2 linked regions of the Victivallis sp. Marseille-Q1083 genome follow. The protein of the gene in region 2 binds, or shares a complex with, the protein of the main gene of each other region. Links are inferred from orthologs where the notes say so. Each region holds a gene or a part of one and is shown on either strand. Other genes may lie near its edges. The genes, in order: xseA and xseB.

Region 1 (6,969 bases), 1.1 Mb from region 2 along the record:
TCTTCAAACAGGCCGGCCGCTTCGAAATTCAAACAACCGATCGCCCCGCCGGCCAGCGGCGGCAAACCCGGCTGCCGCACCATCACCGCGTCGCCGAGCACCTGCCGCAACGCCGCAAAACCATTCGCCGCCCCCGCCAGCGGCCGCCGCCCGGCGCGGTCGGTCAAATACGGCCGGCCCGCTTCGACCGTAAAGGTCGCATAGGGATTCAACGCGATAAACGAGTAACGGCCGTGGCGTTCGCCGCCCTCGACGCTTTCCAATAGAAAAATTTGATCGCGGCCGGCCAGTTTGCTCAGAATCGACACCGGCGTCTCCAGATCGGCCAGCAACTCCCGATACAGCGGGATGATGCAATGCGGCCGATAAAGTTTTTCGAATTCTTTGAAATCCGGTTTGGTATTCATCTTGTTTTCAATCCTTCATTTCCTGTTGATCAATTGCCATAAAAAAGCCCCGTGAACCTTGCTGATTCACGGGGCTTGCACGTTTTCGAAATCCTCAGTCCGTCGCGCCGGGCGGCCGCGACGCGGCCGAGCGCCGCGAATCATGTCGAACGCGTTGCCACCATCCAAAAAAGTTGTTCAAACTGCAATTCATCTTCTCAATATTCCATATCTTTCAAAATAAAAAAAAGCGGATTGAATACTTCATTCAATCCGCGAAACTCCAACCAAACGGCAAAAACTCACAGCGGCCTCAACGGATTGCCTCCTGATGCCACCAGCGCCAAAATTTTACCGAAACCGAATTCATTCAATTCCAATCTTTCATTTCTTCTTCAGATTGTTTTCAATATAAACATATCGGCGTAAAATACAAATCGCCGAATTGAAAAAATCTTCAAAAAAATATCGTGGCCTCACTCTTCGATCAACTGATACGCGCCGTAATCCAGCACGCCGCCATCGGGATCCATCCACTCGCCGGCCGTTTCATTTTCCGCATTGTCCGGCTCGCCCGGCGAACCATTTTCCGGCGTAATCTCCGGTTCGGCGATTTTCTCTTCCGGCGGCATTTCCGGTACCGAGTCGGAAATGTCGACCACGCCATCCTCCTCCGCTGCCGTCACTTCCGGCTCACCGCCGTCCTCCGCCGTTCCGGTCAGCTCCGTCACCCGCCCGGTCGCCGCCCCGATCGCTTCATTGACCTTACCGGTTCCCTGCTGCAGCCAATGGTCGACCGTACCGCGCACCCCGGACATATCCACGCCCTGCCGTTCAAGCGCCGGCATGCAGAGAAACCAGAAGAGGATCAGCAACACCGCAATCAGTAAAATCAAACATCCGAGCCGCTGACTGAGTTTCAGCGGCCCGGAACCGTTTTCCGGTGGTTTGTTTTCTTCCATGAACCGTTATTCCTCGTCGGCCTCCGGTTCCGATTCGATCTCCGGGTCCAATTCGATCTCCGGGACCGGATCAATCGCCGGATGCGGCGTCACCACCGGACGGATGGTCACTTCCAGCACCGGCAGAAAACGCCGGGCATCGCTGGCGACCAGATCCAGCGGCTGCACGCAGCCGGTCAGGCCGTTGCGCGATTTCAGGCGCAATTCGAACTTGCCGCCGTCCAGCGCCCGCAGCACGATGCCGCCTTCGACCTGCTGATCCGGGTGACCGAGCAGGATGGTAACCTCCAGGCCGACCGCCATCCCGACCGACATTCCATCGATCACCAGCACCCCGATCGTTCCCATCGGCATTTTTTCCAGTTGAATGTGCTTTTCGGCATTGGCGATTTTGTCGATCCAGTCCGGCTGCTCCCAGTATTCGAACAGTTCCTGCGCCCCCATCAGCGCCACCGGCCGGCCGCTCTGATCGTAGGCAATCGCCTCTTCGCCGATTTCCACCATCGGCGTCACGCTCGGCGGCGCATAGCTCAACGCCGGCTGATAGCCCGGCGCCACCGAATAGGCGCCGGGCGCCTGCCACAACAACGGCGCCACCTCCATCAATTCGGCGCTCTCACACTCCAATACGGCGCTCAACCGCAGCGCTTCATCCGCCGTCGGCCGGCTTTCACCGCTATTTTCCAACGCGTTGAGCCGGGCGACGGTAATGCCGGTCCGCTTTGAAAGCTGCCCGATCGACAGACCGCGGCGGGTCCGATACAACCGCAGCAATTCATTGAACGGCGATTTGATGTTGTCAATGCCGATCCGGATACGAGTCAACCAATCTCTTAATTCCAGAGATTGACTGCATTCCAATGATAAAACCTCACAAATTTTATCCAACTGCTGCATACTGGGAACAATTTTTCCAGTGAGCATCTGGGAAACCGCCGAACTGGAAACCGACAACTTGCGTGCCAATTCCTGCTGGCGGATTTTATTGGTGACCAGATACATCCGAATGCGCTCCCCAAACATTTTCTTCAATGGAGTTATAGCCATCAGCATTTACCCTTCATAGCAAATATTGTTTAACCCTCGCGCAACTTACTCCTCAGTTGCGTTCTTCTGTCAACTAATATAGTTAACCCTGAGCTTAATGACAAGCCGTTTTTCGTAATGGTTATCAAAATTTTAACTTTTTTTGCTTTTTTTCTCGCTTTCAGCAAGAAATTTATGTCGTTATGATGCGCTCCACCGTCATATCCAAAGCGAAATCGGCCAATTGCGCCCGCACCGTTTCCCCCGGACGCACCATCTCCGGCCGGGTGATCAATCCGCCGCTTCCATGCTCCAGCAGGGCATAACCGCGTTTCAGCACCGCTTGCGGGTCCATCGCCTCCAGACGATTTTCCGCCGCCGTCAGCCGCCGCAGATTCATCTCCAGCCGGCGGCCCAGCACCCGCTGCAGCCGTTCATACCGTTCATCCACCTGCTGCATTTTGATCTGAACCAGGTGTACCGGCTCACGGAACACGTAACTTTGTTCGGCCCGTTTCAGGCGCTGCTGCGCCTGCTGCCAGCACCACCGCAGCGCCTGTTTCAAATCCTTTTCAAACCGTTGCAGCCGGGTCAAAAACTCTTCGCGCCGCCCGATGACCAGCTCCGCCGCCGCCGAAGGGGTCGGCACCCGCAGATCGGCGGCAAAATCACAGATCGTAAAGTCGATCTCATGGCCGACCGCACTGATCACCGGGATGCGGCTGGCAGCCACCGCCCGGGCCAGGCGTTCTTCATTGAACGGCCACAAATCTTCCATGCTGCCGCCGCCGCGGGTCACCACCAGAACGTCGGCACCGGCGGTCCGGTTGAAAAATGCAATGCCGGCGGCCACTTCGGCGGCGGCGTTGACACCCTGTACCGCCGCCGGGTAAATACGAATGAACAAATTGGGAAAACGACGCTCGACAATCTGCAAAAAATCCCGCAATGCGGCCCCGTCGGCCGAAGTGATCACCCCGATCCGGCGCGGCAACTGCGGAATCGGTTTTTTGCGGCCTTCGTCGAACAAACCTTCCGCCGCCAGCTTCCGCTTCAACTCCTCGAAACGACGCTGCAGCTCCCCCTGCCCGACCGGCCGCAAGGTCCGGATCGTGAACTGGTACTCGCCGCGCGGCGGATAAACGGTCAATTTGCCGAACACCTCCAGCGACATGCCGACGGCCAGATTCATCGACCGGCAGAGTGTCGCGCCGCCAAAATAAGCCGCCCGCAACTGGCAGGCATGGTCTTTCAGCGTCAAATAGACGTGACCGGAACGATGAATCGTCAACGTGCCGACTTCCGCCCGAATCCAGAAAGGCATCAGGCTGTTCTCAATCAGGTCCCTGACCGCAGCATTGACTTCACTGACACTCCAAACCGGTTCTTCGCTCATCGCCTCCTCCTGCAACAACCCTTCCCGCACATTTACATTTCCCGCCAAACCAAAAAACGGCAACCCGTATCGAATTATTTTCACCGAATGCCTGATTCTTCAGAAAAAAAACCGGGCAATCCAGTCGATGCCGTAGGTCCAGCCCCAAACCGCCAGCCCCGTTCCCCAATAGCCCAGGTATTCCAACCAGACAAACCCCTTGATAAAAAGCAGCAGCACCAACCCGATGGTCACGCCGGCAAGCACTTCATTGTTGACTTTCGCCAGCAACCGGGGAAAATAATTGACGACGACGGCCCAGCCGTCCAATCCGGGAATCGGCAGCAAATTCAAGACAGCCAGGATCACATTGAGCACCGCGCCCCTGGCCATCAGCTGCCACAGCCCTTCGGATTCAAAATAATAGCCAACCGCCGCGACCGACGAAAAAATCAGGAACAATCCAAAATTGCTCAACGGCCCGGACAAAGCCACCCAGGCCGCGCTGCGCCGGCCATGCCGCATACGCGACGGATTGACCGGCACCTGCCCCCAGGCAATTCCGCACAGCAGAAACATGATCAGCGACCAGACTCCCATCTGGACAAACGGATTGAAGGTCAAGTGGCCGGCATCCGCCGCAGTCGTATCCCCCTCCCTCAGCGCCGCCCAGGCATGGACGAACTCGTGGGTACAGATCGAAAATACCACCAACAGCAGAGAAGAGAAAAAATAATACGGATCGTCAAACAGATTGTGAATAAAAAACATCGCGCCGACTCTCCATTCGTTTATTCCACGTCCACCGGCCAGCAATAAAATGCCGGCGTTTCATACGGATGGGCGCGACGCAACGCCTCCAGCACCGCCACCCGCACCCCGGCAGTCATCAACAATTCCAGCTTGACTTCTTCGACGGATTCGGCCACGCCGGGCCGGCCGAGAAACGGATTGCTGCCATCCAATGGACGGAACTGCCCCCGGCCGACGGTCTGCCAGCAGCAGCAGTCGTAATTGCCCAACCGGCCGGCGCCGGCCGCGAACAAAGCCGCTTTAAGCTCCTCCGCATGCGAAGCCGGCACATAAACTTCCAATTTGAAAACAGTATTTTTCATCGCTCAATGTCCGATCGTGACCGGCGGCGGCTCCACGCCAACCCAGAGATGATGATGGACCGTCTTGCCCTCCGACTCCCAGCGTTCCTCGAAATCGCTTTTCAAATCGGCGAGCGCGGCAAGCTGTTCCGGGCGTTCCTCGAACAAACCGGAAGCCGCCACCACCTGCCGCACCTGCTCCAGGTAATTCATGTCATCCGTCGAAAAATGCCAGTGGCCGCCGCTTTTCAGCACCCGGTGCACCTGGGTCAAAAAATCGGAACACAGCAAACGGTTGCCGCGATGCCGCCCTTTCGGCCAGGGATCCGGGCAGAGAATGTGCAGCCGGTCCAGGCACCGGTCCGGCAGCATGATGCCGAGCAGCATCCGGGCTTCCACCCGCAGCGCCACGATGTTGTCGACCTGTTCCCGTTCATTGCGTTTCACCAGCTTGCGCAGGCGGCCGATCATCACATCCGCCGCCAATACCAGCGTTTCAGCGTCCCGTTGGGCCAACCGGGTGGTAAATGAACCTTTGCCGCACCCCAAATCGAGTTCGACCCGCCGTCTGCCGCGCGCCAGCGCCGCCACCGGCAGCACGGTGTAGACATCGGTCAAAATGGTGATATGGCGATCCTCTGCTTTCGATTCCATCATAAATTAAAATAAATAATAGATTGTTTTAAAAAATTTTCCGGGATATATATTACAGACGTTTCAAATTATAAATCTATATTATAAACGCTTCCACGGCATTGTGCAAAGCCGATTTTCCGGTTTTCAACAAAAATCTCACTTAAAAATCGGCCCGCGGTCATCCCGGCAAAAAAACATTTCAAAAGTTTTCATTCTCCGGCGACAGTGCTATATTATGTTTTCACGAAACATCCGCCGCCCGGAACGCCCGCAACGCCTTCCGGCACGAAAAAGCCTCGAAACGGGAGAGTCAAGAGAAGCAATGAAAACCATCCTGTTCGTCTGTACCGGCAACAGTTGCCGCAGCCCGATGGCCGAAGCCTATTTTGCCGCCCGCTGCCGCGCCGCCGGGCGCGATGACATCCGGGTCGGCTCCGCCGGCTTGTATGCCGCCGACGGAGCGCCGGCATCCGCTCAAGCGCTGACGGTGATGGCCAATCGCGCCCTGGACCTGAGCCGTTTCCACAGCCGCCGCCTGACCGCAGTTCTGCTGGCGGAAGCCGAATGGGTGGTGACGATGACCCGGTCGCACCGGGCGGCGTTGCTGGCCGCCTGGCCGGACTGCAGCGGTAAAGTGCGCACCCTGCTCCCGAACGGCGACATTCCGGACCCCTTCGGCGGCTCGGTCGCCTGTTATGAACAATGCTTTCTGGCAATGCAGCCGGCGCTGGATGCGTTATTCGAACAACTGACTGTATCATTTTCGACCTGAAATATTATTGACTGGAGGAACAATCAGATGAACCCGATCCAAGATTTTCATGGGACAGTCCTGACGCTGGCCATCGGCTCCGACCATGGCGGCTTTGCGCTCAAGCGGCAGTTGATAAACGCGCTGGAGGCGCAGGATATCCGCATCGTCGATGTCGGTCCGGCAACGCTCGATCCGGCCGACGATTATCCGGATTACGCCAATCAAGTCGGCTTCGCCATCTCCCGCGGCGAAGCGAACTGCGGCATTCTGCTTTGCCGTTCCGGCGCCGGCATGGCGATCAACGCCAACCGGTTCCATCACGTCCGGGCGGTGGTCGCCGCCGAGGCGGCCGTCGCCACTCTGAGCCGCCGCCACAACTGCAGCAATGTGCTGGTATTGCCGGCAGACCAACTGGATTTCGCCGCGGTGCTGACCATCGTCGAACAATGGCTCGGCACACCGTTCAGCAACGAACCGCGCCATGCCCAGCGGCTGATGAAGCTGGAAACCGGTTCTTACGACGACATCGCCGCCATCCGCCAGGCCGACCCGGAAATCGCCGCGATGATCGATCGCGAGGCGGCCAGACAGTCGGAAGGCATCGAACTGATCGCCTCCGAAAACTTCACCAGTTGCGCGGTACGCGCCGCCCAGGGCTCGGTATTGACCAACAAATACGCCGAAGGCTACCCCGGCAAACGATACTACAACGGCTGCGAATTCGTCGACCAGGTGG
Region 2 (6,967 bases):
AAGATCAACAGCGGAATTTTACATTTGGATGGAATAATCATTAACGTTTCCAATTCATTTCATTGTCCGGTCCAGCGAATCGTCTGCCAGGATTGCCCGGTAATCCAATGCGTCCAGAGCCCGGCGGATGCGGCGGCGGGCGGCGGGAGTGCCGGTTTTCTTGCCGGCGATGGCCGGGTTGAGCACCATCGTGGCGTGATTCAGATGGCATAGATAGCGCATCAGTTCGGCCGGCTCGAGAAAAATCATCCGATAGCCCTGTTCCACCAGTTTGCGGTGCAGGGAGCGGCCGGCGGTATCGCCGTCGAAAAAACCGTCGGTATATTTCCGGATCAGTTCGGTTCGATACAATGCGCAGTGGCTGCGCAGGTAGCGGCCGTCCCGTTCCGATTCCGGCGGGCGCCGGAACCAGGTTTCCAACTGTTTGCCCAGCCGTTTCAGCGGCGATTGGATTTCCAGTTTCCAACTGCCGACGCCGGCGATGCGTTCCTCCGCTTCCAAGCGGCCGAGCAGATAATCCAGCCAGCGGTCGGAACGGATGATCGTATCGGTATGAATGGACAGAACGTAAGGGGTATCCACCTGCTGCAGCCCCAAATCCAGTGCCCGGGCATGCATTGCCGCCGGCGTTTCCCCGGCCGAACCGGGCCGCTCGATCAGGGTAATGTTGCGCAAACTCCGCAGGTAGTCGATGGAGTCATCATGGGAATTGTTGTCGACGACGATAACCCGGATGCGTTCGGGCGGCGTATGCTTCCACAACGAACGCAGGCATAACTTGGTCAGCTCCGGAGTTTGGTATTGAACGATTAAAACGGTTAACTTACATTCAGCCATATGATTTCCTAAACAAAAATATTGCGAAACCATAAAATACCGCCGCAAACGTTTTTTGCCAATTTTCCCGGCGCCGTTCCGGGGGGAAAAATATGGTTTTTTTTTGCAAACCAACGAAATCGTGTTATCTTTAATACGCTGCAGGATGCAATTTTTTTTGGGAAAGAGATTTTATGAATGTCACTCGGATAACCAGCACCGGCAACGCCGCCGTCAAACATGTCTGCCGGCTGCGGGAGCGCCGCGACCGCGAAAAAGAGCAGTTGACGGTGCTGGAAGGCTACCGGGAACTGACTCGGGCCAGGGAGTACGGTCTGGAGTTGACGGAGTGTTTTTTCGCTCCGGAAATGTTCCTGGGCAGCAATGAATATCCGCTGCTGGAGGCCCTGGCGGCCGCCGGGGTGAAGCTGTTCGAAGTTCCACCGTTCCTGCTGGCCAAAATGGCTTACCGCGACCGGCCGGAAGGGCTGATTGCGGTGGCGAAGATGAAACGGCATACGCTGGCGGATATTCCGGTGCGGCCGGATGGTCTGTACCTGGTGGCGGAAGCGGTCGAAAAACCGGGCAATCTGGGCAGCATTCTGCGTTCGGCCGATGCGGCCGGCGTTGACGGCCTGATCATTTGCGACAAATGCACCGATATTTACAATCCGAACGTCATCCGGGCCAGCACCGGCGCCTTGTTTTCGGTGCCGCTGGCGGAGGCGGCCAGTGCCGAGGCGTTGGCCTGGCTGCGTGCCAACCGGATCGCCACGCTGGCGGCGACTCCGCATGCGGAGCAGATTTTCACCGAAGTTGACATGGTTCAACCGGTGGCGATCGTCGTCGGCACCGAGCAGGTCGGATTGACGCAGTTGTGGCTGGAGGAAGCGGATATCGCCGTCCGGATTCCGATGCTCGGCAAAATCGATTCCTTGAATGTCGCGACGGCGACGACGATTCTGTTGTATGAAGCGGCCAGGCAGCGCAACTGGCGGGTCGCGCAGGATTGAACGATGAGAATTGCCCTGTTGAAAATCAAATTTCACCCGGAACGGGAGCGCGGGGATTATTCCGGTCTCTTCGTCGACGAAATGCTGCAGCGCGGTCATCAGATCCTGATTTTCGCCGAAAGCTTTCTGGCCGACGAGAGCCATCGCTGCCGGTGGATCAAAATTCCGCGCAGTACCGGCTGGGCCAGGAACAACGGCTTTCACCGCCATGTTCAGCGTGAATTGGAGGCGGTGCGCCGGCATGAGCCGGTCGATGTGGTTTATGCGCTGAACCGTACCTGGCCGGCCGATGTCGCCAATGTGCCGCTGCCGCTGCATGCGGAGTATCTGCGGTCGCTCGGGGGTATTTTTCGGCGTTTTTCGCCCCGCAACCTGTCCATCTCGCGGCTGGAAAAAAACGTGTTCCGACCCGGGCATCTCGGTTATGCGCTGGTCAACTCCGCTTATCAGCAGCAGAACCTGATGGCAAACTATCAGTTCCCGGTCGAGCGCGTCGTCATCCTGCGCAATATCTTGAATTTTGAAGCCTGTTATCCGGCGACCGCGGCCGAAAAAACCGGTTCCCGTATCGCGGCCCGGCTTGACCGGAAATTCATCATCGCGTTTGCGGCGTCCCGTTTCGCTCCGAGCGGGCTGGACAATGCCGTCAATTTGCTGGCCGCGCTGCCGGACGCGCTGCGGCGGGAGACGTTGCTGCTGGTCATCGGCGACGACCGGCGGGAGCCGTTCCTGGCGCAGGCGGAACGCTGCGGCGTCAGTGACGATATCGTCTGGGTCGGCGGCAGCAGCGCTGAAGAATTGCGTGATTATTTGATCGCTGCGGATCTGTTTCTCTACCCGGGCAACTGCGGCGGCTGCGACGACCGCTTCGCGTTGCAGGCGATGGGGTGCGGTTTGCCGCTGTTGTGCAGCAGCCGCAACGGCGTGGCGGAACTGGTTCAGGAAAATCGCAACGGGATTGTCATCGACGAGCCGAAGGATGTCGAGCGGATGGCCCGCTGGCTGGCCACCTTCCTGCAATTGCCGCAAACGGCGCGGGAGCAGTACGGGGCCGCCGCGATGGAAACGGTCAAACCGTTCACCCGCGAAAATCATTTCAACCAGTTGGAAACGTTGTTCCGGAAAATTGTCGAATCCCGCACTGCCGGCAAATGATTGATTGCGTTCTCAATCCCGCTTGCCGGTCGCGTCGCGATATTTCGCCAGTTCCGTTTCCGCCAGCGTCCGGATTTTGTCCAGATCGACGGTGGTCGGCGGCAGTTCGAACTGCATCGATTCCAGGGTATGCTCAAGGATTGCCGCCACAGCCAGGTTGCGAAAATATTTATGATTGGCCGGAATGATGTACCAGGGGGCCGTTTCGGTGCTGCATCGTTCGAAAACGGCCTCAAAAGCCCGCTGATAATCCTCCCAGTAACGGCGTTCCTGGTAATCGCTTTCGCTGATCTTCCACTGTTTCAACGGATCGTTCAGTCTGGCCAGAAAGCGCTTCAACTGCTCTTCCGGACTGATGTGCAGAAAGAATTTGACGATTCTGGTGCGGTTTTGCTGCAGCAATTCTTCAAATTGATTGATTAAGGCGTAGCGTTTCCGCCACTCTTCCGGCGGCACCAGGTTGTGCACTCTGGCGATCAGGACATCCTCGTAATGAGAACGGTTGAAGACAACCATTTCACCATGCCGCGGCACAACGGCATGGACGCGCCAGAGGAAATCGTGCGCCTGTTCCAGCGCGGTCGGCGTTTTGAAATTCTGGACCCGGCAGCCCTGCGGATTCATCGGCGCCAGAACCTTGTTGATCGTACCGTCTTTGCCGCCGGCATCCATCGCCTGCAGGATGACCAGCAATGACTGGCGGTTTTCAGCATACAGCTTGTACTGCAGCTCGGTCAGGCGTTCAATGTGCTTCGCCAACTCCTGCTCCGCTTCGCTTTTGTCGTGGTAATCGCCAGTGAAATCCGGATCGATCTGACCGAGATCGATCCGGGAACCGGGCCGGACGATAAATTTCTTGACAAAATCCATATCACTGCCTCCTTGCTGACAACTGCTTATTGATTCTGCAATTCACGTTTTTGCGCCGGTGTTGAATACAACAGCAAAATATAGATCAGATTGCTTTCGAAAGTGCTGCTGTTGACCAGTCCCATATGGGCCGCATTCATCACATAGACACTGCGCCAGTCGATCGGAGTCTGCAGAAAGTACTGCCATTGACCGCCGACCCGTTCATCCAGCAGACAACTGGTGGTCAACACTTTGCCGTCTCCCGGCTGATAACGGGACACCCGGATGTTGCCGGTTTTTCGATTGACCTCCGCCTGCCGGCTGGTTTCCACCGCATCGCCGAGAAAAAGAATCAGTTGAACATCTTCCGGCGGAGAGGAGGGGACCCGCAACGCCTGCTGCAGATATTTCGCCTGCTTCAGGCATTTGCTCAAATGATCCAAGGCGATGGTTTCCCGCTCCTGCCGGTTTTGCGCATACGGCAGCAGCAGCTTCAAAACCTCGTCCTGCTTCGGATCCATCAGCCCCCAGCGGTTGTCCACCCAGACCTGGGGAGAAAAAATATCGATCGGCGGACCGGCCGGATCGTCCTCGTAGACCAAACTGCGGGTACTTACCGGCGGCATCATTTCGTAATAGGAAGGAAACGAGGCCACCACCGCCGCCGGCATCAGCGGCGTGCCGGGAGCGATGCGCATGCCGGAAGTCATTTCGATACAGGTGTCCAGATAGCCGGCGTTCGGCGTGCCGATGATGATAGTCTTGTCGACATATAAGCTGCCGCGCCAATCCAGTTGAGGCAGGGAGCCGTCGTCCGGCAGCGCCTGATCACCGTACATCAGATAGTAACGGGCCAACAAGCCGCCCATCGAATGGGCGATCAAATCGAACTGCACATCGAAATCTTTCACTCCGTAAATCCGCTCATATTCCTGCTGCAGGAACGTGCGTTTCTCCTGGATGAACTCGTGCAGCGCCTGAACGTTTTCGACGATGTCGCGCCGCCAGTCGTACGCGAAAACGAATTGCATCGGATAACGGTAGGAATAGTTCTGCCGGCTGCCGCTTTCCGGCGGATAACCGGCCCGGTCGAGCAAAGCGATCAAAATATCGTAAGCGTCGAGCTGGAACTTGATGCCCATGATGGAAACCTTGACATTGTCCAGAATTCCGTTGGGATGAATGGTGTCCCGCAGTTCATGCAGCGGCGTGCCAAGGCGCATCGGATGATACAATTTCAGCAACTGCCGCGCATCCATATTGCTGCGGGGGGCGAACGTGAACATTCCCCAGACTTCCGTCCCGTCGAGCGAATCGCCGAGCCGGGAACCGAACAGACCGGGAATGACGATAACCGGATTGCGTTCCAGTCCTTCGTATTCCATGCTGCACTTGGTCAAATCGCTGTGCAGCGGCTGTCCGTCGCTGCTCAGGGAACTGTAGGAACCGACACTGCTCGGCGTACAGCCATAGTGCAGCAATAAGGCAAACAATGCCATCCGGCAACCGAAAATCCATAATTTCATCCCGCTCTCCCTTGAAGTGCTTTCCTTCAATATAATCTGCCGGACGGAAAAAAGTATCGTCAAAACCGGAAAGTTTGCTTTTTTATTGTTCGCCGTGGTCGCTTAAAATGGCGCGTTCGCCGCTCCGCGGGAGGAATCCGGCTCGAAAACGGCCCATTGCCCCTCCTGGCCGTCGTCGGAAGTCAGTATCTCGATTCGCTTTTGCAGCGCATCCAGCCTGGCCCGGCAGAGCCGGCTTAATTTGGCGCCTTCTTCGAAGCGCGCCATCATCTCTTCCAATGGCAGGGCGCCTGATTCCATCTCCTGGACCAGCCGCTCCAGGCGGTCCATCGCTTCTTCAAATTTCAAATCTTCAACCGGTTCCTGCATCGCTTCCGTCATATGAACCATTCCTTTTCGTTTTTTTCTGTCCAGGAAAACTAACCGGTGAAAAACTTTTTTCAAGTTATTTTGTCCGTCCTTTAGATTTTTTTCATGGATTATGGTATTTTATAACACTTGAAATATGGAGATGGTATGATAAATAGTTGACGTTCGCGGTTGCTGCTTGCATCGTGTAATTTATGGCGATGAAATTGGACGTTAGGAAACGGACAGGGTACAGATTGAATTTTTATATGAGGCGCATTTGGACGGCTGGTGGTGGTAAATCTATCGAAATTCAAGGTCATCAGCATGTCCAAGAAGAAAATTAGGCAAGTATGAGGCAGAATTGTTGGCGGAGTTCCTGGGAAAGGACATATTGCCGGAGGTAAGAGTGAAAGACGATTTGCAGGCGAAAATTTCAAGTTTGACGCAGACCAGGGAAAAACTGGTTCAACTGCGTACTGCCTTGAAGAACAAGGTCAACAATCGGTTGGCGGCTCACTTCATCGTGTTGAAACGCGAAGAGTTGTCCACGGAGAAAGGGCTTTTGAAAGCATTGAGTTATCACTTCGATTCGATTACCGACACGGAAATGCTGGTGGTCGTCGAACCTTATCTGAACGCATTTCATGAAGCGGTCAAAAGTCAGCGGGGAGGTGCGAACGTCAATATCGCCTTGGCGCGCAAATTCCTCGATATCGTATATAAAACATTGAAAAACAATTGGATATTTGAGGATTTTATTCAATTCAAACTCGTAAAAAATTGAGTTTTTCTCGATATTGAAGTGGAAGTTTATCATAGGAGATCAAAAAATGGACGACACTCAGCAAGCCAATGTACCGGAATTGATCAATGAGGCGGATATTTTCGCCCAGCGGACCGCCCGCGCCAAAGAGCTGGCCGCCGCTGGCGAAAAGCCGTTCGGTCAGCGTTTTGACCATACCGAATTGATCGAAAATTGCCGCCGGTCATTCAACCCGGAAGCGGCAGAGCCGCCGGTCGTCACTGTCGCCGGTCGACTGATGGCGCGCCGGGTGATGGGCAAATCGATTTTTGCCGACCTCAAAGACAGTTCCGGCAAAATGCAGCTTTTCGTCAGCCGCAATGACCTCGGCGACGAAGCGTTCGCCGCCTTCAAGAAACTGGATATCGGCGATATCATCGGCATCGAAGGCTGGATGTTCCTGACCAGGATGGGGGAGTTGACCATCCATGTGCAGAAATGTACCTTGCTGT

The links.
Region 1: the proteins of xseB (region 2) and xseA are in contact, whole or in part, in a cryo-EM structure (PDB 8TXR), measured with the Escherichia coli proteins. The link is inferred for Victivallis sp. Marseille-Q1083 from one-to-one orthologs.

The regions. Positions count from the first base shown.
Region 1 is NZ_CAHJXL010000001.1:2,556,886-2,563,854, reverse strand. What follows is about bases 1,670-4,534. They hold xseA (exodeoxyribonuclease VII large subunit), read right to left. Parts: upstream 3,771-4,534; coding sequence 2,568-3,770; downstream 1,670-2,567. Other genes in these bases: HWX74_RS10505 (site-2 protease family protein), read right to left, coding at 3,870-4,520; HWX74_RS10515 (helix-turn-helix domain-containing protein), read right to left, coding at 1,670-2,395. In the rest of the region: HWX74_RS10525 (anthranilate synthase component I family protein), read right to left, coding at 1-407; HWX74_RS10520 (hypothetical protein), read right to left, coding at 863-1,348; more of HWX74_RS10515, read right to left, coding at 1,355-1,669; HWX74_RS10500 (NGG1p interacting factor NIF3), read right to left, coding at 4,541-4,864; HWX74_RS10495 (tRNA (guanosine(46)-N(7))-methyltransferase TrmB), read right to left, coding at 4,868-5,497; HWX74_RS10490 (low molecular weight protein arginine phosphatase), read left to right, coding at 5,802-6,251; HWX74_RS10485 (serine hydroxymethyltransferase), read left to right, coding at 6,279-6,969. UniProt on the Escherichia coli protein: Bidirectionally degrades single-stranded DNA into large acid-insoluble oligonucleotides, which are then degraded further into small acid-soluble oligonucleotides.
Region 2 is NZ_CAHJXL010000001.1:3,699,979-3,706,945, forward strand. What follows is about bases 4,105-6,967. They hold xseB (exodeoxyribonuclease VII small subunit), read right to left. Parts: upstream 5,744-6,967; coding sequence 5,465-5,743; downstream 4,105-5,464. Other genes in these bases: HWX74_RS15335 (hypothetical protein), read right to left, coding at 4,105-5,362; HWX74_RS15345 (hypothetical protein), read left to right, coding at 6,120-6,497; lysS (lysine--tRNA ligase), read left to right, coding at 6,544-6,967. Outside these bases: HWX74_RS15310 (glycosyltransferase family 39 protein), read right to left, coding at 1-41; HWX74_RS15315 (glycosyltransferase family 2 protein), read right to left, coding at 55-837; HWX74_RS15320 (RNA methyltransferase), read left to right, coding at 1,011-1,829; HWX74_RS15325 (glycosyltransferase family 4 protein), read left to right, coding at 1,833-2,984; HWX74_RS15330 (polyphosphate kinase 2 family protein), read right to left, coding at 2,997-3,854; more of HWX74_RS15335, read right to left, coding at 3,881-4,104. UniProt on the Escherichia coli protein: Bidirectionally degrades single-stranded DNA into large acid-insoluble oligonucleotides, which are then degraded further into small acid-soluble oligonucleotides.